3 regions of the Reyranella humidisoli genome follow, and region 3 is predicted to be linked to each of the others. Evidence: riboswitches for the same ligand, from Rfam matches in the RefSeq annotation. Region 3 holds a riboswitch; each other region holds the start of a gene.
What was found. Region 3 has a riboswitch for thiamine pyrophosphate ahead of KQ910_RS24515 (ABC transporter ATP-binding protein). Riboswitches for the same ligand answer to the same signal wherever they lie in the genome.
Positions count from the first base shown of each region.

Region 1: it holds a riboswitch for thiamine pyrophosphate, as region 3 does, so the genes downstream of both, thiO (glycine oxidase ThiO) here and KQ910_RS24515 (ABC transporter ATP-binding protein) in region 3, are expected to answer to the same signal.
Region 2: it holds a riboswitch for thiamine pyrophosphate, as region 3 does, so the genes downstream of both, thiC (phosphomethylpyrimidine synthase ThiC) here and KQ910_RS24515 (ABC transporter ATP-binding protein) in region 3, are expected to answer to the same signal.

Region 1 is NZ_JAHOPB010000001.1:685,331-692,935, forward strand. Features, by position in the region: gene KQ910_RS03345 (molybdenum cofactor biosynthesis protein MoaE) at 1-164, shown strand, start outside; gene KQ910_RS03350 (ThiF family adenylyltransferase) at 349-1,308, opposite strand; gene KQ910_RS03355 (thiamine phosphate synthase) at 1,305-1,904, opposite strand; gene KQ910_RS03360 (thiazole synthase) at 1,909-2,685, opposite strand; gene thiS (sulfur carrier protein ThiS) at 2,690-2,887, opposite strand; gene thiO (glycine oxidase ThiO) at 2,856-3,860, opposite strand; TPP riboswitch at 3,856-3,973, opposite strand; gene KQ910_RS03375 (branched-chain amino acid aminotransferase) at 4,020-4,952, opposite strand; gene KQ910_RS03380 (glutathione S-transferase family protein) at 5,085-5,726, opposite strand; gene KQ910_RS03385 (MarR family winged helix-turn-helix transcriptional regulator) at 5,830-6,327, shown strand; gene KQ910_RS03390 (response regulator) at 6,333-7,046, shown strand; gene KQ910_RS03395 (sensor histidine kinase) at 7,043-7,605, shown strand, end outside.
Region 2 is NZ_JAHOPB010000001.1:950,963-958,567, reverse strand. Features, by position in the region: gene KQ910_RS04685 (OprD family outer membrane porin) at 1-1,245, opposite strand, end outside; TPP riboswitch at 1,334-1,460, shown strand; gene thiC (phosphomethylpyrimidine synthase ThiC) at 1,510-3,327, shown strand; gene KQ910_RS04675 (efflux RND transporter periplasmic adaptor subunit) at 3,486-4,799, shown strand; gene KQ910_RS04670 (MdtB/MuxB family multidrug efflux RND transporter permease subunit) at 4,812-7,605, shown strand, end outside.
Region 3 is NZ_JAHOPB010000003.1:211,152-218,756, forward strand. Features, by position in the region: gene KQ910_RS24500 (cold-shock protein) at 1-403, shown strand, start outside; gene KQ910_RS24505 (ABC transporter substrate-binding protein) at 414-1,355, opposite strand; gene KQ910_RS24510 (ABC transporter permease) at 1,358-2,095, opposite strand; gene KQ910_RS24515 (ABC transporter ATP-binding protein) at 2,092-2,799, opposite strand; TPP riboswitch at 2,796-2,899, opposite strand; gene KQ910_RS24520 (DUF192 domain-containing protein) at 2,981-3,475, shown strand; gene KQ910_RS24525 (O-methyltransferase) at 3,484-4,143, opposite strand; gene KQ910_RS24530 (formate--tetrahydrofolate ligase) at 4,216-5,883, shown strand; gene KQ910_RS24535 (PhzF family phenazine biosynthesis protein) at 5,885-6,778, shown strand; gene KQ910_RS24540 (DUF2237 family protein) at 6,775-7,182, opposite strand; tRNA gene KQ910_RS24545 (tRNA-Pro) at 7,266-7,342, shown strand; gene KQ910_RS24550 (ETC complex I subunit) at 7,369-7,605, shown strand, end outside.

The DNA.
Region 1 (7,605 bases), on a different contig from region 3:
GCTCGCCGCATCGCGAGGCCGCCTTCGAGGCCTGCGAATTCCTGGTCGACTGGCTGAAGACCAAGGCACCGTTCTGGAAGCTGGAAGACACGCCGAAGGGCGAACAGTGGGTCGGCGCCCACCAGGAAGACGATGCGGCCGCCGCGCGCTGGGAGAAGAAGTAAGCCGAGGAGGCTTTCTTTCTCAGCCTTCCCCAATGACCTCATCCTGAGGAGGTCGCGCAGCGACCGTCTCGAAGGATGGGCTGCAAACGAGGTGCTCGTGCCGACCCTTCGAGACGCGGTCCGGAGTTTACCCCGAGGTACTCGAGGGGGACCGCTCCTCAGGGTGAGGCCTTTGGCGTGACCGCTACCCCAACGCCACCAGCGCCAGGTTCGTGACGCCGCGTTCGCGCAAACGGTCCGCCGCCATCAGTGCGCGCTGGCCGCTGCGGCAGGCCAGGACGACGCGGCCGTCGGGCGTGCCCAGTTCGTCGATCGTGTCGACCACCAGACGACGCGCGCCGGCGAAGGGCGAGACAGGCGCCTCGTCGAGCCCGCGCAGGTCGACCACGATGTCGTCTGAGCGCACCTGGTCGGGCGCGATGAAGGCCACCTGCTCCTCGGGTTCGGGACTCCCGGCGAAGGCGAAGCCGCCGAAGGCCACGCGCCTGGCATCGAAGGTGACGACGCGGCCCAGTACGGCCGGCTCGAGCCCGAGCAGGTGATGCAGCGTGAGATGCGCCTGCAGGCTTCCCATCATCGCGACCGCGGTGCCGATCACGCCCACCGTGGCACAGGTGCCGCCATCGACCGAAACCTCGGGGAACACCGCACGATAGCTCGGGCCGCCGCCGCAGAAGACGCCGGCATAGCCGGTCATGCCGATCACCGACGCGCTGACCAGCGGCTTGGCCACTGCGAAGCAGACGTCGCTCAGCATGTAGGTCACGGCGAAACTGTCCGCGGCGTCGACCACGATGTCCGCATCGGCAACCAGCCTGGCGACGTTCTGCGGGGTGAGCCGCTCGGGCACCGCGTCGACACGGACATGCGGGTTGAACCGCTGCAAGGTTGCGCGCGCTGCCTCGACCTTCAGCTTGCCAATGTCCGGCATGCCGTAGAGCGGCTGGCGATGCAGGTTCGTCTCTTCGACCGTGTCGTGATCGACGATGGTGAGATGGCCGACTCCGGCACCGCTGAGATACTGCAGCACCGGGCAGCCGAGACCGCCGGCGCCAACGACCAGCACCGAGGCGGCGGCGAGACGCGCCTGCCCCGCATCGCCGATCTCGGGCAGCACGGCCTGGCGGGCGTAGCGGTTGGTCACGGTCTTCTCGTCGCGGCGATCCAGGCCCTGGCCTGAGCGACCGGATCGGCATGGTTCACGATGTCGCCCACGACCGAGACGATGTCGGCGCCCGACTTCAGGCAGAGCAGCGCGCGCTCCAGCGTGAGGCCACCGATCGCGACCAGTGGCTTGTCGCCGATCAGCTTCTTCCATTCGGCCAGACGCTCGGTGCCCTGCGGTGCCCACGGCATCTGCTTCAACACGGTCGGCCAGACCGGACCCAGCGCGACATAGTCGGGATCGATGGCGAGGCCCTTGTCGAGTTCGGCATGGTCGTGCGTGCTGACGCCGATCCTGATGCCGGCGCGGCGCACCGCCTTCACGTCTGCATCGACCAGATCCTCCTGGCCGAGATGGACCCAGGAACAACCTTCGTCGATCGCCACCTGCCAGTAGTCGTTCACGATCAGGTCGGCGCCATGCTGCACGCACACGGCCTTGGCCTCGCGCACCTGGCGGCGCACCTCGGCCTCTTGCTGGTCCTTGATGCGCAACTGGATGAGCTTGGTGCCGACGGGCACCAGCTTCAGCACCCAACTCGAATCGGGCACGACGGGATAGAAGGGATCGAGCATCTCTCTAGTCTCCAAGGGCCGCTTTGCCGATAACCGGCGTCGACGGCACCGCCATGTCGCGCGGCTCCATGGGCTGCGCAAGATAGGCGGCACGGCCGGCTTCGACGCCCAGCGCGAAGGCGCGCGCCATCTCGACGGGATCGCCCGCTTCGGCAACCGCCGTGTTGAGCAGCACCGCGTCGTAGCCCAGCTCCATCGCCGCGGCCGCATGCGATGGCACGCCGAGCCCGGCATCGACCACCAGCGGGATGTCGGGGAAATGCGCGCGCATCGAGCGCAGGCCATAGACGTTGTTCAGGCCGCGCGCCGAGCCGATGGGAGCGCCCCACGGCATCAGCACCCTGCAGCCCGCCTCGACCAGTCGCTCGGCGACCACGAGATCCTCGGTCGTGTAGGGAAACACCTCGAACCCGTCCTCGGACAGAATGCGCGCAGCTTCCACCAGACCGAACACATCGGGCTGCAAAGTGTCGGCCTCCCCGATCACCTCGAGCTTGATCCAGGGCGTGTCGAACAGCTCGCGCGCCATGTGGGCGGTCGTCACCGCCTCCTTCACCGAATGGCAACCGGCGGTGTTGGGCAGCACGCGCACGCCCATCGACTGGATCAGCGACCAGAAGGCCTGGCCGGCCTTGCCCGCGCCGCTCTCGCGACGCAGCGAGACCGTCACGACTTCCGCGCCGGATGCCTTGACCGCGCGCTCGAGGACCGCCGGCGAGGGATAGCGCGACGTGCCCAGCAGCAGGCGCGATTTCAGCTCGACGCCGTAGAAGGACGACACGGTCTTAACCTCCCTGCATCGGCGCGACGACTTCGATCCTGTCGCCGTCGGCCAGCTCGGTGCGCGGCCGCGCGGCAGCGGCGACGAAGCGGCCGTTCACCGCCGTCGCAATCTTGCGGCCGCCGAAGCCCAAGGTTTCCAGAGCCGCGGCCAACGTGCCGGGTGAGACCTCATGCATGTCGTCGTTCAGGAATATCCGCATCTCTCGTCTCCAGAAGAACGGCATCGGCCACTTGCCGCGCCAGCCAGGGCGCGAGCAGGAAACCATGCCGGAAAAGACCGTTGGCGTGCAGCACGCGGCCCTTGCGCCTGATGCACGGCAGGTTGTCGGGAAAGGTCGGCCGCAGGTCGGCGCCCAGCTCGACGATCTCGGCCTCGCCGAACGCCGGGTGCAGCGTGTAGGCCGCGTTCAGCAACTCGATCGCCGAACGCACGCTGACGGCGCGGCGTTCCTCGCTTTCGATCATGGTGGCGCCGATCATGAAGATGCCGTCGCCGCGCGGCACGATGTAGAGCGGGATGCGCGGATGCAGCATCCGCACCGGCCGCGCCAGCGACACGTCGCTGGTCCGCACGACGATCATCTCGCCGCGCACGCCGCGCAGGTCGGGCAGTTCGTCACGCGCGGCCAGACCGCGGCAATCGACGACGAAGTCCGAGCGGGCCTCGGAGGGCTTCACGTCGACGCCGAACCGGATCGGTACGCCGCGCGCCGCGAGACCGGCCGCGAGCGCCGCCAGCGCCTGGCGCGGTTCGAGATGGGCCTCGTCGGCAAAGAACAGCGCACGGCGGAAGCGGCCGGCGAGATCGGGTTCGAGCGCGGCGATTCCGTCGGCGTCGAGCCATTCGTGGCGCTCGGTCCGGGAGGCAAAGCGTGTGAGGTCGGCGGCGTCGCGCGGCGGCGTCAGCACGAGGCTGCCCTTCGAGACGGTGCCGGGAAAATGCTGGCGCCACCAATCGATCGACGGCTCGCCCAGCCGGGCGACGATCTCATCGGTGGTCGCCCGTTCGCACCAGGGCGCCAGCATGCCGCCCGCCATCCACGAGCAGGCACCTTCGCCGAGATGGGCGGCACGCTCCAGCACCTCGACGGCCACGCCACGCGCGGCAAGCTCCGTCGCACAGGCAAGGCCTGCGACGCCGGCTCCGATGATTGTTACGACAGGTCGATCCAACGCTGACTCCCGTTCCTTCGCCGGCATGACCCGGATCAGGTTCAAAGGGTTCAGCCGCTAAGGCTGTCTCAGCCCGTCTCCCACAGGAAGATCAGGCACCCCTCGGACGCCATCGAGAAAAGGGGATTGCCGCCCCCGATGTCAAGCCATGCAGTGCGCTCAGGCCGCCAGCGACGACGCCGGCTTCATGAGATGGGTGGCCTCGCCAAAACCCTCGCTGTCGGGTTCCCGCACCAGCTTCTGGAAGTCGGCCATCAGCGTCTTGGCGACGGGCCCTGCCTGGAAATGGTGCTGGTCGATCGAGCCGACCGGCACGATCTCGGCGGCGCTGCCGCAGAGGAACACCTCGCTCGCCTGGGCCAGCTCCTCCGGCATCACGTCGCGCTCCTCGACGGTCCAGCCACGCTTCCGGGCCATCCCCATCACCGCACGGCGCGTGATTCCATCCAGAAAGTTGTGCGGCGTCGGCGTGACCAGCCGGCCGTCGATCACCAGAAAGATGTTGGCGCCGGTCGTCTCGGCGATGCGGCCCTGCCAGTCGAGCATCAGCGCATCGTCGAAGCCGGCCTTCAGGGCGCGGTCCTTCTCGATGCCGCAGATCACGTAGAGGCCGGCCACCTTGGCGTGGCCGGGAGCGGTCTCGGGCGAGGGCCGGCGGTATTTCGCCATGGTGACGTTGATGCCGGCGTCGCGCGCCTGCACCGACAGGCGGCCTTCCTGCGCCCACGGGGCGATGGCGAGGTGGACCGTCGTGCCGATCGCCGACACACCCAGCACTTCCGAGCCGCGCCAGGCGATCGGACGGATGTAGCCGGCGGTGAGGTCGTTGGCCTTCACGACGGCGCGGGTCGCCTCGTCGATCTCCTCCCGCGACCAGGGCAGGTCGTAGTCGAGCAGGTTGGCCGAGCGGATCAGGCGGGCGCTGTGGGCGGCGAGGCGGAAGACGCGGCCATCATAGATGCGCTCGCCCTCGAAGACGGCCGAGCCGTAATGCAGCGCATGGGTCAGCACATGCATGCGGGTCTCGCGCCACGGGACCAGCTTGCCGTCCAGCCAGATGAAGCCGTCGCGGTCGTCCATGGTTAAGGACATTGCGATATCCCCCTTCGTTTGATTCCGATCAGGTCTTTGCGGTCAGTCAAAACACAACTATCCGCCCATTTAGGTCAATAGTGCTGACCTTGTCAAACACACTGACCCTATGGTGATTCCTGCAGGAAAAAATCAGGTCAGGAGGAGCGGCATGCCCGGGTCGCCCTTCTCCATCGCGCGCCGGTAGGCCGGGCGAGCGGCGATTCGCTGCAGATAGGCGAGGATCGCGGGATAAGGCGAAAGATCGAACGGCAGGAAGTAGCGCATGGTCGTCAGGGAGAAGACGGCCATGATGTCGGCAGTGGTGAACGCAGATCCGGCCAGATACTCCGCCTTCGCAAGCCGGGCTTCCAGCAGGCCAAGCGCGAGATCGAGGCGGGCCTTCATCGCCTTGAGCATCGGATTGCCGGCCGGAAGATCGAGCCGCCCCAGGATCATGTTGCGGCCGGTCGCCGGCTGGAGCGTGCCGTTGGCGAAATGGAACCAATAGAGGAAGTCGGCGAAGTCGGGATGGTCGGGCGCCAGCACCAGCCGGCCCTTGCCATGCTTCGCGATGATCCAGTCGACGATGGCGCCGGACTCGGCCAGCAGCACGTCGCCGTCCTGCATCACCGGCGCCGCGCCCAGCGGATGCAGCGCCTTGTATTCGGGCGGCGCCAGCCGCGTGACCGCATCGCGGTCGTAGACCTTCAGGTCGTAAGGGATGCCGAGTTCCTCGCAGAGCCAGACGATCCGCTCGGATTGCGACTTGCCGAGATGATGGACCGTCAGCATGGCGTCCTCGCACGAAGAAAGAAAAATGCCGGGGAAAAGCGTCGCGCCGTAACATCGGCCCGCGCGGGGTGTCAACGCAACGCGCCCGCTCTATAAAGATGGCGTGGAATCCAGAGCCCCCGCCAACCCCCTGTTCCTGCGCGACGAAGAGCTGCGTCAGGGCATCGAGCTGATGTTCTACGCCTATCGCGACTTCACGTTCGAATCCGACCAGCAGCTGCGGCACTACCAGCTGGGCCGCGCTCATCACCGGGCGCTCTACTTCATCGGCCGCCACCCCGGCCAGACGGTCGGGCACCTGCTGTCGATCCTGAAGGTGACCAAGCAGTCGATCAGCCGCGTCCTGAAGGACCTGCTGGAACAGGGCTATGTCGAGCAGAAGAGCGGCGCGCGCGACCGGCGCGAACGTCTCCTGTGGCTCACGCCGAGGGGTCAGGAACTGGAGCGCGACCTGACGGACCGCCAGAGCCAGCGCTTCGCCCGCGCCTATCGCGAGACCGGTGCCGAGGCCGTGGAGGGCTTCCGCAAGGTCCTGCTCGGACTGCTCGACCCCGCGGAGCGGCAGGTGGTCGACAAGCGAATGCGCAGCGGCAACCGCTAGCGCTCATGGACGCCTCGTCCGACAAGCCGCACATCCTGGTCGTCGACGACGACACGCGCTTGCGCGAACTCCTCAAGTCCTTCCTGTCGCGCAACGACTTCCGCGTCACGACCGCGGCCAGCGCGGCGGAGGCGCGGCAGCGGCTGGGCTCCCTCGATTTCGACCTGATCGTGCTCGACGTCATGATGCCCGGCGAGACCGGCCTGGAATTCGCCGGCGAGCTGCGCCGCACCGACGACGTGCCGATTCTGATGCTCACCGCCATGGTCGAGACCAAGGATCGCATCGCCGGCCTGGAGAAGGGCGTCGACGACTATCTCGGCAAGCCGTTCGAACCGCGCGAACTGCTGCTGCGCATCCAGAGCGTGCTGCGCCGCGGCCGGCCGCCTGCTACCGCCGCCGCCGCCGCCGCGGCCGAGACGCCGCGACAGGTGACGTTCGGCCCGATGCAGTTCGACCTCGAACTCGGCGAGCTCACCGACAAGGGCAAGCGCGTGGCACTGACCGATGCGGAGATCGCGCTGATGCGCGCCTTCACCGGCCGCATCGGCGAGGTGCTGAGCCGCGATACGTTGTGCAAGACCGTCGGCGCCAACGTGAACGAGCGCGCCATCGACGTGCAGGTCACGCGCCTGCGCCGCAAGATCGAGCCCGATCCCTCGTTCCCGCGCTATCTGCGCACCGTGCGCGGCCAGGGCTACCGGCTGGTCGACGCATGAAGTGGAGCGCCATCAGCGACGTGTTCGAGCGCATCGCGCAATGGTCGGACAAGCATTCGCCGCAGACCCTGTTCGCGCGCGCTTTGATCATCATCGTCGTGCCGATGCTGCTGCTGCAGGCGCTGTCGGCCTGGTGGTTCTACAGCCAGCGCGGCGACAACGTGACCAACCGGCTGGCCATCCTGCTGGTGCGCGACCTGCGCCTGCTGATCTCGCTGCGGTCGGACTTCCCCGACGACGAGCATCGCAACTGGATCCTGCGCCGCTCGGCGCAGGACCTCCTGCTGTTCGTCTCCTTCCGCAAGGGCATCGTACGGCCCTTCAAGGAGCCCGAGTATTTCGACATCGTGGCCCGCGAGGTCCAGGGCGCGCTCAATGCCGACCTCAAGCGGCCCTTCTTCCTCGACAACAATATCGGCGGCGGCCAGCTGCTGATCGAGATCCAGCTTTCCGATGGCGACGTCATGGAGGTGCTGGTGCCGCATGTGCGCCTCACCTTCGGGTCGAGCTTCGCCTATGTCGTGGCACAGCTCGGCCTCGCGCTGGTCCTGTTCGGCCT
Region 2 (7,605 bases), on a different contig from region 3:
CTTCACTTCGTAGTTCAGGATCAGCCGGTAGTCGTTGATCGTCGTCGTGACGCCGTTCAGGGTCTGATCGACGAGGCCCATGCGGCCGCGCAGTTGCAGCGGCTGCAGCCAGTCGGGGGCCTCTTTGGATGCCACCCGGTACATCAGGTCGAAATCGTACTCGGTGTTGTTCGACAGCGGCGCACCCGTCGTGCTGTTGATCGCGCCGTTGCCGAACGTCGCCGAGAACAGGAACGCAAGGCCCGGAAGTCCGATGCCGGCAAAGTCGTAGGTGAGCCCGACTTGCCAGGCGCGTTCGTTGGCGCGATCGAAGTCCAGCGTGATCTGCTTGGTGTAGCCGATCCATTGCCCGTAGGGCGTGCGATAGGCGGCGGCGCTTCCGACCTGGGTGTAGGCTCCCCAGAGGGTGAAGCCGTCGAGCAGGAGCGTCGCACGGAGGCCCGCCGACCAGGTGCTGAAGGGCTGGCCGGTCAGCAGGTTCAGGCCGTTGCTGCCCTGGACCATCGCGTTGCTTTCGAGGCGCGCTTTCAGACGGGCGTTGATGCCGAACGTTTTGCCGACGTCGCCATAGCTCGACGTAAGAATGTCCGGCACGTAGTAGACAGAGCCGCGCAGGCGGAGATCGTCCAGAGAGCCGTACTTCAGACTCACCAGGCCCATGCCGGCATCGTGGTTGGGCGCGCCGGCCCGCTCGCCCATGTTGATGAAGGTCCAATAGTCCTTCGGCTTGATCGCCGCGACATAGCCCGCGAAGTAGTCGATCGCCGCGATCCTGCCGCGCAGCGCATAGGCCTCGAAGGTGATCGGGACCATGCGATCGTCGTTGGGATTGACCTCCAGCTCGTCGATGAACTGGCGGAAGACGGTGAAGGTCTGGCCCTGCGCACGCACCGAGGCATAGGCCTGGCCGAGGACGAAGAAGCCATACTGCCCGGTCTTCAGGATCTGCGAGCCGCTGGTATCCGCTGGCGCCCACAAAGGCTGCGTGGTGTAGGCGACCGCGCCGGCCTGCAGCGTGTCGTACAGCCAGCCCGATTCGTAGCCGACCCATCCGCCACCCGCCCACGCGACATTGTTGGGCCACTGCGGATTGGTCTTGTCGAAGTAGAAGCTGCGAAGATGCAGCGTGGCGACGGCGTCGTCGTACAGGAAGCGGGCGAGCGCTTCCCCCAGAGCCTGCGCCTTCGCGGGCAGGGCAGCCCAGGCCGACAACAGAATCGCAAAGGCCAACGAACGGATGAGCATTGTCGGGAGCGATATCATCCCAACATGACCGATTTGCTGACCCGGCCACCATCTTCACTTTCTCTTCAGGGCCGCGCGCCCTAGTGTTCGTGTGTCCAAGGGGGGTCCCGACAAGGGGCTGAGATACCGATGGTCGCCAGAAATGGCGTCGGCGCGGTGACCCTTTGAACCTGATCCGGGTCATGCCGGCGAAGGGACTGGATACATCCTTTGCACGACACAACACCGGATCTCCGTCCGCCAACCAGCCACGGGAGATCCATCATGGACACCATCGTCACCACCACTGCCCCGACCGTCACGACGGGGCCTCTGCCTGCCTCACGCAAGGTCTATGCGACGCCTGAAGCCGCGCCCGACCTGCGCGTTCCCCTGCGCGAGATCGAACTGTCGTCGCCGCTGGAGCCACCGGTACGCGTCTACGACACGACCGGGCCCTACACCGACAGCGAGGTCGCGATCGACGTGCGCAAGGGCCTTGCCCCGACGCGTCGCGCCTGGGTGCTCGAACGCGGCGGCGTCGAGGAATATGCCGGCCGTGCGATCCAGCCGATCGACAACGGAAACCTGAAGGAATCGGTGCTGCGGCCGTTTCCCAACACGTCGCGCCCGCTGCGCGGGCTCGACGGCCAGCTGATCACCCAGTTCGAATGGGCGCGCGCCGGCGTGATCACCAGGGAGATGATCTACGTCGCGGCCCGCGAGAATCTCGGCCGCAAGACGGTGCTCGACGAGGCCGCGGCGCGGCTGGCCGACGGCGAGAGCTTCGGCGCCGCCCTTCCGGCGTTCATCACGCCTGAGTTCGTGCGCCAGGAGATCGCCGCGGGCCGCGCCATCATTCCCGCGAACATCAATCACACCGAACTGGAGCCGATGATCATCGGCCGGAACTTCCTGGTGAAGATCAACGCCAACATCGGCAACTCCGCGGTTTCTTCCTCTATGGAAGAAGAGGTCGAGAAGATGGTGTGGTCGATCCGCTGGGGCGCCGACACCGTCATGGATCTGTCGACCGGCCGCAACATCCACGACACGCGCGAATGGATCGTGCGCAACGCGCCGGTGCCGATCGGCACGGTGCCGATCTACCAGGCGCTTGAGAAGGTCGGCGGCGATCCGACCAGGCTATCGTGGGAAGTGTTCCGCGACACGCTGATCGAGCAGGCCGAGCAGGGCGTCGACTACTTCACCATCCATGCCGGCGTGCGCCTGGCGCATGTGCCCCTCACGGCCAGCAGGGTCACCGGTATCGTGAGCCGCGGCGGCTCGATGATGGCGCAGTGGTGCCTCACCGAGCATCGAGAGAGCTTCCTCTACGAGCATTTCGGCGACATCTGCGACATCATGCGCAAGTACGACGTCTCCTTCTCGCTGGGGGATGGGTTGCGGCCGGGCTGCAATGCCGACGCCAACGACGCGGCGCAGTTCGCCGAGCTGGAGACGCTGGGCGAGCTCACCAGGGTTGCCTGGGACAGAGGCTGCCAGGTCATGATCGAGGGGCCCGGCCATGTGCCGATGCACAAGATCAAGGCCAACATGGACAAGCAGCTGCGCGAATGCGGCGAGGCGCCGTTCTACACGCTGGGACCGCTCGTGACCGACATCGCGCCGGGCTACGACCACATCACCTCGGGCATCGGCGCCGCCATGATCGGCTGGTTCGGCACGGCGATGCTTTGTTACGTTACGCCCAAGGAACATCTCGGCCTGCCGGATCGGGACGATGTAAAGGTGGGCGTCATTACCTACAAGATCGCGGCCCATGCCGCCGATCTGGCGAAGGGCCATCCGGCCGCCCGGCTGCGCGACGATGCGCTGTCGCGGGCGCGCTTCGACTTCCGCTGGCGCGACCAGTTCAACCTGTCGCTCGACCCGGCCACGGCCGAGAAGTTCCACGACGAGACCATGCCCAAGGAGGCGCACAAGACCGCGCACTTCTGCTCGATGTGCGGTCCGAAGTTCTGCTCCATGCGCATCACCCAGGACATCCGGGACTATGCCAAGAAGGGGATGGACGAGATGAGCGCCAAATTCCGGGCGGGCGGGGGCAGCCTCTATGTGGAGGGTAAAGCCGCCGACTGAAGCAATTTCTCGGGCGTCCGAGGGGTCTTTTGTGCCCCTCGGACGTTGAGACCCCGGTTCGGCGAGCGCCTGCCTTGCGCCCGCCATTTCGGTGGGGGAGACTCCGCGGCTTCAGTGCGTATGTGTTACGAGCTGTATTTCTGGGGTGAATCGAGAAAATGAAGCGGCTGCGAACCCTTCTTGGGATCGGTCTCGGGCTGGCGATCGTCGCTGGCGCGGGCTGGTACATCACGCAGTCGAGCACTGCGCCGCCGCCGCGTTCCGCCGGTCGCTTCGCCGCCGGCGCCGCCGTGCCGGTCGGGCTTGCCACGGCTGCCAAAGGGGACATTCCCATCGTCCTGCGGGCGCTGGGCACGGTCACGCCGCTCCAGACCGTGAATGTGAAGACCCAGATCACCGGCCAGCTGGTCGACGTCTTTTTCAAGGAAGGCCAGATGGTGAAGCAGGGCGACCTGCTGGCCCTGGTCGATTCGCGCCCCTACGACGTCGCCCTGCAGCAGGTGTTGGGCCAGCAGCAGCGCGACGAAGCCCTGCTCAAGAACGCCCAGGCCGACCTTGAGCGCTATCGCAAGCTGGTGCAGCAGGATTCGATCGCCCGACAGCAGTACGACACGCAGGTGTCGCTGGTCCGCCAGTACGAGGCGGCGCTGGTGGTCGACCAGGCGCTGGTCGATGCGGCCAAGCTCAATGTCGCCTATACGCGGATCGTGGCGCCGCTGACCGGCAAGATCGGCCTGCGCATGGTCGACAAGGGCAACTACGTCACCATGGGAGACTCCAGCAGCATCTGCGTGATCATCCAGGTGCAGCCGATCTCGGTCCTTTTCACGATCCCGGAAGACTCCCTGCCGCTGGTGCGCAGGCGCCTGAAGACTGGCGAGACCATGGATGTGCGCGCGCTCGACCGGTCGCAGAAGGTCGAACTCGGCGTCGGCCGGCTCGACACGACCGACAACGTGATCGACCTCACGACCGGCACGGTGAAGCTGCGGGCGATCTTCGACAATGCCGATGAATCCCTGTTCCCCAACCAGTTCGTGAACGTCCGCCTGCTGGCCGACACGGTGAAGGACGCGGTCGTCGTGCCGGTTGCCGCCATCCAGCGCGGCCAGCCCGGCACATTCGTCTATCTCGCCCGGCCCGACGATTCGGTGGAGATCCGCGTCGTTCAGCTCGGTGAAACCGACGGCGAGAGGGTGGCGATCCTCAAGGGCCTGCAGGTCGGCGACCAGGTGGTGATCGACGGTGTCGACCGCCTCCGCGATGGCGCCAAGATCCGCCGCCCCACGGCCACGCCGCGCGCGTCGGCGGGCCCGCCGGTCGCCAACGCCCCGTCACCCAAGGCAGGCCCGGACGGCCAGCCTCAGGGCGCGCCCGCCGAGGGGCAGCGTCGTCGGCAGCAGGCCAATGGCGCCGGCGGCGGCACGGGCGGGCCCAATCCCGGCCAGCCGGCGACCCAGACCAACCAGTAACGCGGCTGCGACATGAATCCGTCGCGGATCTTCATCGAGCGGCCGGTCGCCACCTCGCTCTTCATGGTCGCGATCATGCTGGTCGGCATCATCGCGTATCGCTTTCTGCCCCTGTCGGCGCTGCCGCAGGTCGACTATCCGACCATCCGCGTGCTGACCCTCTATCCGGGCGCCAGCCCGGAGGTGATGACGACGTCCATCACGGCGCCGCTGGAGCGGCAGTTCGGCCAGATGCCGGGTCTCAATCAGATGACGTCGACCAGTTCGGCCGGCGCCTCGTCGATCACGCTGCAGTTCGACCTGAAGCTCGGGCTCGACATCGCCGAGCAGCAGGTCCAGGCCGCCATCAACGCCGCGGGCAATCTCCTGCCGGGAGACCTGCCGTCGCCGCCCATCTACGCCAAGTTCAATCCGGCCGACGCGCCGGTGCTGACGCTGGCCGTCACGTCGAAGACCGAGCCGCTCACCAGGGTCCACGATCTCGTCGACACTCGCCTCGCGCAGAAGATTTCCCAGATTCCCGGCGTCGGTCTGGTGAAGCTGGAAGGAGGCCAGAAGCCCGGCGTGCGCATCCGTGCCAACCCGACGGCGCTCGCCGCCTACGGCATCAACATCGACGACCTGCGCACCACCATTTCAAACGCCAACGTCAATACGCCGAAAGGCAATTTCGACGGGCCGGCGCGTGCGCTGACCATCAACGCCAACGACCAGATCACCGATCCCGACACGTTCCGCGACATCATCGTCGCCTATCGCAACGGCGCGCCGGTACGCATCCGCGACGTGGCTACGGTCGAGGAGGGGCAGGAGAACAACCGCATCGCCGCCTGGATGGACAATACCCAGGCGGTGATCGTGAACGTGCAGCGCCAGCCCGGCGCCAACGTCATCGAGGTGGTCGACCGCATCAAGACCCTGCTGCCGACATTGCGCGAGACCTTGCCCAATTCGCTCGACATCGCCGTGCTCACCGACCGCACGCTGACCATCCGGGCCTCCGTGCGCGACGTGCAGATCGAACTCGGCTTCGCCGTCGTCCTGGTCGTGGCCGTGATCTTCGCCTTCCTGGGCGATGCCCGTGCCACGCTGATCCCCAGCCTGTCGGTGCCGCTGTCGCTCGTCGGCACGCTGGCGGTGATGTACCTCGCCGATTTCAGCCTCAACAACCTGTCGATCATGGCGCTCACCATCGCGACCGGCTTCGTGGTCGACGACGCCATCGTCATGATCGAGAACATCGCCCGCTACATCGAGCGCGGAGAGGATCCGAAGAAGGCGGCACTGAAAGGCTCGAAGCAGATCGCCTTCACGGTCGTGTCGCTCACCGTCTCGCTGATCGCGGTGCTGATCCCGCTGCTCTTCATGAGCGACGTGGTCGGCCGCCTGTTCAGCGAATTCGCAGTGACGCTGTCGGTCACCATCCTGATCTCCGCCGTGGTGTCGCTCACCCTCGTGCCCATGCTGTGCGCGCAGTTCCTGCGCCAGCGGCCGCACACGGCCGCGACGCCCGCGCCCGCGCCTGAGAAGAGTCCGGCCGTCGCCCATGCCGAGGATATCGGAACCGGCTGGTTCGCCGGCGTGATCCGCTTCTACGATCGCTGCCTGATCGTGGTGTTTCGGCACCAGGTGCTCACCCTGCTGGTCGCCGTCGGCACGGTCGTGCTCACGGTCCTGCTCTATGTCGTCATTCCCAAGGGTTTCTTCCCGGTGCAGGACACCGGCTTGATCCAGGCCGTGACCGAGGGGCCGCAGAGCGTCTCCTTCGCGTCGATGAGCGAGCGCCAGCGCGTGCTCGCCGAAGCGATCCTCAAGGATCCCGCCGTCGAGAGTCTCACCTCGTTCGTGGGCGTGGACGGCACCAACCCGACGCTGAACTCGGGGCGCATGCTGATCAACCTCAAGCCGCGCAGCGAGCGGTCGTTGTCGGCCGCGCAGGTGATTCGGCGGCTGCAGCGGGAGACGGCCTCGGTACCCGGGATCTCGCTCTACATGCAGCCGTCGCAGGATCTCACGATCGATTCGACCGTGAGCCGCACGCAGTACCAGTTCGTCCTGGAAACGGCCAACGCCGCCGAGTTCGACGCCTGGGTGCCGCGCCTGATGGACCGGCTGGAGAAGCTGCCCGAACTGGTCGACGTGACGAGCGACCTGCAGAACAAGGGCCTGTCGATGTTCATCCGCATCGACCGCGACGCCGCGGCCCGCTTCGGCATCACCGCCGCCACCGTCGACAACGTGCTCTATGACGTGTTCGGGCAGCGGATCGTGTCGACCGTCTATACCCAGTCGAACCAGTACCGGGTGATCTATGAGGTCGAGCCTGAGATGGCGCGGTCGCTGAAGTCGCTCGACAGTCTGTACCTGCCCAGTTCGGCGAGCGGCAAGCAGGTGCCGCTTTCCGCCATCGCGACCTTCGAGGAGCGGACCGCGCCGCTGCGCCTGGACCGGTTCGGCCAGTTCCCGGCGACGACCATCTCCTTCAACCTCGCGCAGGGCTATGCGCTCGGTCAGGCCGTCGACGCCATCGTCGCGGCCCAGCGCGAGATCGGCATGCCGCGCTCGATCACGACACACTTCCAGGGAGCGGCGCTCGCCTTCCAGAAGTCGCTCGACAGCCAGCTCCTGCTGATCCTGGCGGCTATCGTGACCGTCTACATCGTGCTGGGCGTGCTCTACGAAAGCTACATCCACCCGATCACGATCCTGTCGACCCTGCCGTCGGCCGGCATCGGCGCGCTGCTGGCGCTCATGCTCGCCGGCAAGGACCTCAGCATCGTAGCCATCATCGGCATCGTGCTGCTGA
Region 3 (7,605 bases):
CAGCGACGCGTTCCTGCATGTAACGACGCTACGCCAATCCGGGCATGAGGATCTCAAGCCCGGTGCAACCGTAGTGTGCGCCGGTGTCCGCGGCCCGAAGGGTTGGCAGGTCATGAGGGTCATAGAGGTCGATTCGTCGACCGCCGTTGCCACGACTGCAAAGCCGCCGCCCATTCCAGACGGCATCGCAATGGGCGACTACATCACCGCTTTGGTGAAATGGTACAATAACGAGCGCGGCTATGGCTTCGTCACGCGCGAGGCGGCCGACGGCGACATCTTCGTGCATGCCGCCGTTCTGCGGCGGCATGGAATGGAATCGCTGGCGCCGGGCCAGAAGGTGATGATCCGCATCGCCGAAGGCCAGAAAGGCCTTCAGGTCGTCGAGATCCGCGGCGCCTAACTGAAGGTTCCTACTTGATTTCGCGCAGGTAGCTGTCGAGCGGAGGCGCCTGCCTGATCAGACCGCGCTTCACGAGAAACTCGGCAAAGGTGGCGTAGCGCGCGCGATCGAGCGCGGCGGGATCCGGAGCCAGCAGCGGTACCGTATCCTTCCACGCCATCCGGTTGAGATCGTTGTCGAGATCCTTGCCGTACTTCGAGAAGCTGGCCCAGGCTTCTGTGGGATTGGCCGTCAGCCAGGTGGTGGCTTCGGCGAGCGCCGCGAGAAGCTTCTTCGTGCGGGCGGCGTCGACGGTCTCGCGCTTGGCCAGGATCACCAGCTCGTCATAGGCCGGCACGCCGTGCTTCTCGACCAGCCACATCCGGCCCTTTGCCTTGTTCAGTTCGAGGTCGTTCAGCTCGAAATTACGGAAGGCGCCGATGACGCCATCGACCTGTCGGCTCATCAGCGCGGTGGTGAGCGCGAAGTTGACGTTTACCAGGGTCACGTCCTTGAGCGTGAGGCCCGCGCTTTCCAGCATCGCCCCCAGCACGGCCTCCTCGAACCCCGAGACCGAGAAGCCGATCTTGCGGCCCTTGAAGTCGGCGATGGTCTTCACGGGTGAGTCCTCTAGCGCGACCAGCGAGTTGAGCGGCTGGGCCACCAGCACGCCGACGCGCACCAGCGGCAACCCTTCGGCTGCCAGCATCTGCAGTGTCGGCTGATAGGAGAGGGCATAGTCGGCCTGGCCGGCGGCGACCAGCTTGGGCGGCGCGTTGGGATCGGCCGGCGCGATCAGCTCGACGTCGAGGCCCTGCTTCCCGAACAGGCCGCGCTGCTTGGCGATAACCAGAGCGGCATGGTCTGGATTGACGAACCAGTCGAGCAGGATCCGTACCTTGTCCTGCGCGCTGGCCGGAAGGGCCAGGCAACACAAAGCGAGTACGGCGATCAGTCGGGTCACGAAGGGCATGGTCAGTCTCCTTGAAAGGGTTGCCAGGGCACGAGCCGTCGCGCCAGCCGGTCCGTCGCAACGTACAGAGCGAGTCCGAGCAGGCAGAGGATGAAGAGGGCAGCGAAGGCGAGCGGCGTCTGGCCGCGCGCGAGCGACTGCGTCATGAGGAAACCGAGGCCGGCGCTGGCGCCGACCCATTCGCCGATCACCGCGCCGATCGGCGCCACGGCGGCGGCGATTCGCGCGCCCGAGGCGAAGGCGGGCAGGGCGGCCGGCAGCCGGATCTGCAGGAGGATGGCGCGCGGCGAGGCGTCCATCGTTCGCGCCAGTTCGAGCCAGCCCGGATCGGTCCGGCGCAATCCGTCATATAGGCTGCTGACCACGGGAAAGAAGATCACGAGGGCGGCCATCGCGACCTTGGAGGCCATGCCGTAGCCCAGCCAGAGGACGAGCAGCGGCGCGACCGCGATCACGGGCACGGCCTGCGAGACGATCACCAGCGGCAGCGCCCACCGTCGCCAGCCAGCCGACGCGGCGAACAGCACTGCAAGGGCGGCGCCCAGGAACAGGCCGAGCGCCAGACCGAGGATCATCTCGGCCGCCGTCCATGCGGCCTGCTCGATCAGCAGTTCGCGGCGGTCGATCAGCACGACGGCGACACGCGAGGGCGGTGGCAGGATGTACGGCGGCACCCCGGTCAGCCAGACCAGCAGTTCCCACGCGACCAGCAATCCGAGGGCGGTGATCAGTGGTCTCACGAGCCGCGCCTCAATTCCTGGATCAGCCGTGCCTGGAGGGCGAGCAGTTCCGGATCGGCGGGATCGCGCGGCACCGCGCCCACCGGTGCGATGAGCGGACCGGAGGCGAGGGGATTGCCGGACAGCACGCGGATCTCGTGACCCATGCGCAGCGCTTCCAGCGGATCGTGCGTTACCATCACGACCGTGCGGCCCTCGAGGAGCCTGGCGGCGAGGTCCTGCAGGTCGAAGCGCGTGACGGCGTCGAGATGGCCGAACGGTTCGTCCATCAGGACGATCCGCCGGTCTTCGCAAAGCGTGCGGGCAAGGGCCGCGCGTTGGCGCATGCCGCCGGAGAGGGTCTGCGGAAGGGCATCGAGACGGTCACCCAGGCCGACCTCCGCGAGCAACGATCGGGCGCGCGGTTCGGCGGAGCGGCGCGCGGTCTCGTCGCGGCGCAGTCGATGGCCAAGCAGCACGTTGTCGAGCACCGACAGCCATGGCAGCAACAGGTCGCGCTGGGCCATGTAGGCCACCGGCCCGGCCGGCGCGGTGCCCGGCAGCAGCCCGGCAAGATGACGAAGCAGGGAGGTCTTGCCGACGCCGCTGCGGCCCAGCAGGCAGGTCGTGCAGCCGGCCGCGAAGTCGAGCGACAGGTTCTCCGCCACGACATGGCCGTCGAGAACGATGTGCGCCGAACGCACGGAGAGGGCAGGAGAAGACATTGACGAGCCACCAGTCCCTACGCCGGCATTAACCGGATCAGGTTCGGGGTCGTCCTTCCGGACCTCTCAGCCGCGCGGCGCGGCTCCCCCCGATGAGCGGACGCCACTATGGTCAGGCGTCTCCCTTCACGCAAGCGTCATCGGTTTGACGAAATCGCCGTCCACGCTCTATGCCATGGGTATGGTTCAAGCAGTTTCCAAGTCGCCGCTCGGTCGGCGTCTTTTCCTCGCGGCGCCGTTCGTGCTGGCCGGCGGGCTTGCGCAGGCGCAACAGGGCGGTAGCGATGTCCACTTCAAGCGCTCGTCGCTCGTGGTGGTGTCCGGCGGCCGGGACATCAAGTTCGACGTCGATCTGGCGCTGGACGATACGCAGCGGGCGCGCGGCCTGATGTTCCGCGAGAAGCTCGGGCCCTACGAGGGCATGCTGTTCGATTTCTACAAGGAAGCGCCGGTCAGCTTCTGGATGAAGAACACGCTGATCCCGCTCGACATGATCTTCATTGCCGCCGATGGCACGATCAAGTCGATCCATGCCAATGCCGTGCCGCATTCGACTGAGACGATTCCCAGCCAGTTCCCCGTGCGCGCCGTCCTCGAAATCAACGGTGGCAGCGCCAAGCTCCTGGGCATCAAGCCGGGCGACAAGGTCCTCCACCCGATCTTTGGCAACGCCTAGCGCCTGGTTCAGCGCTTAAACGCGCAGCTCATGCCGTCGCCGACGGCCAGCAGGGCGATGTCGACTCTCTGGTCGGTCTTGAGCTTGGCATTGAGGGCGCGGAGCGCCTGCGTATCTCGATCGACGTCGGTGGGATCGGCGACCGAACCGCCCCACAGGACATTGTCGATCAGCACCAGGCCGCCTTTTCGCACCAGTTTCAGGCAGCGCTCGTAGTAGGCGTCGTACTCGTCCTTGTTGGCGTCGATGAAGGCGAGGTCGAGCTGGCCGGTCAGCCCCTGGGCCAGCAGCCAGTCGAGCGTGGCGAGCGCCGGTCCGATCGTGAGTTCGATGCGGCTCTCGACGCCGGCTTCCTTCCAGTAACGACGCGCGACCTTCGTGTAGTCGGCGCTGACATCGCAGCACCAGAGCTTGCCGTCTGACGGCAGCGCCTCGGCGATGCATAGCGAGGAGTAGCCGGTGAAGGTACCGACCTCGACGGCACGCCGGGCGCCGATCGTTCGGGCGAGCAGGCCGATCTGCTGGCCCTGATGGGCCGATATCTGCATGCCGGCGCGGGGCAGGGTCGCCGTCTCCTCGCGCAGCCGGCGGCGCAGCGGCGGCTCGCGCAGCCAGTTGATATCGACATAGTCGCTCAAGGCACCGTCGATTCTCGGCCAGCTCTTCATGCTCTCTCCTGTTGGCTCGCCACTCCAGTCTCGCTACGGTCGCCCCCCTGAATTGGAGTGGTGGGAGCGGGTATGTCGGATATCGAGATCGCACGGCGCGCAATCAAGAAGCCAATGAAGGAAGTCGCCAGCCGCCTCGGCATTCCGGAAGATGCACTTGAACCCTATGGTCGCGACAAGGCGAAGCTCGACGGCGACTATGTGAAGTCGCTCGGGAACCACAAGCAAGGCCACCTGATCCTCGTGACGGCGATCAACCCGACCAAGGCCGGCGAGGGCAAGACCACGACCACGATCGGCCTCGGTGACGCGCTCGCCCGCATCGGCAAGAAGACGGCCATCGCATTGCGCGAGCCCAGCCTCGGCCCGTGCTTCGGCCAGAAGGGCGGCGCCACCGGCGGCGGCCAGGCGCAGATCGTGCCGATGGCCGACATCAACCTGCATTTCACCGGTGACTTCCACGCGATCACGACGGCGCACAACCTGCTGGCGGCGATGCTCGACAACCATATCTACTGGGGCAACGCGCTGGGCATCGACGCCCGCCGCGTGTTCTGGCCCCGGGTGCTCGACATGAACGACCGCGCGCTGCGCGACACGGTCGTCAGCCTGGGCGGCGTCGCCAACGGTTTCCCGCGACAGGCGCGCTTCGACATCACGACGGCCTCGGAAGTGATGGCGATCCTATGCCTGGCCAACGACCTCGAGGACCTCGAGCAGCGGCTGGCGCGAATCGTCGTCGCCGAGACCCGCGAGGGCAAGCCGGTCACCGCCGGCGACCTCAAGGCGGCCGGCGCCATGGCCGCCGTTCTGAAGGATGCAGCCAAGCCCAATCTCGTGCAGACGCTGGAGAACAATCCGGTCCTGATCCATGGCGGCCCGTTCGCCAACATCGCGCACGGCTGCAACTCCGTGATCGCCACGCGCGCAGCTCTGGCGCTGGGCGACTATGTCGTCACGGAAGCGGGCTTCGGCGCGGACCTGGGGGCGGAGAAGTTCCTCGACATCAAGTGCCGCCAGGCCGGGCTGAAGCCCGAACTCGCCGTGGTCGTGGCCACCGTGCGCGCGCTCAAGCTGCACGGTGGTGCCGACGAGAAGGCGCTGGAGAAGGAGGACGTCGGCGCGGTCGAACGTGGCCTGCCGAACCTGTTGCGCCATGTCGAGAATCTGCGGAAGTTCGGCCTGCCCGTGCTGGTCGGCATCAACCGCTTCCTGACCGACACGCCGGCCGAGCTGGAACTGATCGAGACCAAGTGCGCGGAGGCTGGCGCCAAGGCCTACCTGTGCGAGCATTGGGCCAAGGGCGGTGCGGGCGCCGAGGCACTGGCGCGTGCGGCAGTCGGGACCATCGACGAAGGCAAGGCCGCCTTCAGGCCGCTCTATGCGGACGAGCTGCCTCTGGCCGAGAAGATCGAGACCATTGCGACCGAGATCTATCGCGCGTCGGGCGTGTCCATCGCGGGGCCCGCGAAGCGGCGTCTCAAGGCGCTGGAGGCGGCGGGGTACGGCAAGCTGCCGGTCTGCATCGCCAAGACGCAGTACAGCTTCGCCGCCGACCCCGAACTGCGCGGCGCGCCGACCGGACACGTGCTGCCGATCCGCGAAGTGCGTCTGTCGGCCGGTGCCGGCTTCGTGGTCGCGATGGCGGGCGAGATCATGAGCATGCCGGGCCTGCCGCGGGTGCCGGCGGCGGAGCGGATCCGCCTGACCGAGAATGGCGAAGTGGACGGGATTTTCTGAGATGCGCACCTATTCGTTCGTCACGGTCGACGTCTTCACCACCACGCGCTTCGGCGGCAATCCGCTCGCGGTCTTTCCCGATGCGCGTGGCATGAGCGACGCCGAGATGCAGTCGCTCGCAGCCGAGTTCAATCTGAGCGAAACGACGTTCGTGCTGCCGCCGGAGGATCCGGCGCACACCGCGCGGGTGCGCATCTTCACGCGCACGCGCGAGATGCCGTTCGCCGGCCATCCCAACGTCGGCACGGCCTATGTGCTGGCGCAGCAGGGCAGGGACAAAGGGGGCAAGCTCCTGTTCGAGGAACTGGCCGGCCTCGTCGAGATCGACGTCGAGCGCGACGCCTCGGGCATGCCGGTCGGCGCCACCATCGCCGCGCCGCAGCCGCTGTCGCTGGGGCCGGAACTGCCGGTCGCGACGGTCGCTGCCTGCGCCAGCCTGCAGCCGGCCGACATCCGCGCCGGTGCCCACAAGCCCGTCGGCGCGTCGCTCGGCAATCCGTTCGTCATCGTTGAGGTCGAGCCCGCGGCTCTGTCACGGGCGACGCCGGATTTCCCGTCCTTCCGTCAGGCCCTGGAACAGACCCCGGCCCTCAACGGCCGGCTCGGCCTCTACCTCTATGCCCATGACGGGCCGGGCAGCGTTCAGGCCCGCATGTTCGCGCCGCTGGGCGGCACGATCGAGGATCCCGCGACGGGAAGCGCCGCTGGACCGCTCGGCGCGCTGCTCCTGTCGCTGACCAGCGAGCCGGAGCTGTGCCTCGACATTCATCAGGGCGTGGTCATGGGGCGCCCGAGCCTGCTGCGGGTCGTCGCGCGCCGCGCGGCGGATGGCATCCGGGCCACCATTGCCGGCCAGTGCGTACCGGTGCTGCGGGGCGAAGCCGAACTTGGCTAATTCGGCCTGAAGGCGTGCTGTTTCAGGGCGGCGAGCGAGACCACCTGCAGCGTGACGGCGTGGGTGGCCTCCAGAACGACCTGGGGCGCCGCATTTGCGTCGTAGGCTTCCTTCCAGCGGCTGGCGCAGAGGCACCAGCGGTCGCCGGGATTGAGGCCGGGGAAGCCGTATTGCGGCATCGGCGTGCTGAGGTCGTTGCCCCGGGATTTGGAGAAGGTGAGGAATTCGGCGGTCAGGACCACGCAAACCGTGTGCAGACCGAGATCCTCGGCGCCTGTGTTACAGCAGCCGTCGCGGTAGAATCCGGTAACCGGCCGGGTGGAGCAGGGCTTCAGCACGCCGCCGAGCACATTTATGGACGGGGCACGGCCCGGGCGGCCCTGCTCGGGCGTCTGATCGAACATGGACCTATCGTAGCATCTGGAATTTGCCCTTTCGAGCGGAGAGGGCCGCTGGTAGAAACCCTCGCGTCATAGAGGTGTATCGGCGGGGCGTAGCGCAGTCTGGTAGCGCGTCTGCCTTGGGCGCAGAAGGTCGTCGGTTCGAATCCGGCCGCCCCGACCACGCCCGAAAACGGAGTAGCGAGAGCCATGCAGGTTCGCATCTTCAAGCCGGCCAAGACGGCCATGCAGTCCGGAACCGGCAATACCCATGAGTGGGTGCTGGAGCCGGAGCCGTCGCGCAAGGAGATCGACCCGTTGATGGGCTGGACGAGCTCGCGCAACACGATGCAGCAGGTCCGCCTGTTCTTCCCGACGCTGGAAGAAGCGAAGGCCCATGCCGAGAAGAACGGCTGGCAGTACACGGTCGAGCAGCCGCACAGCCGG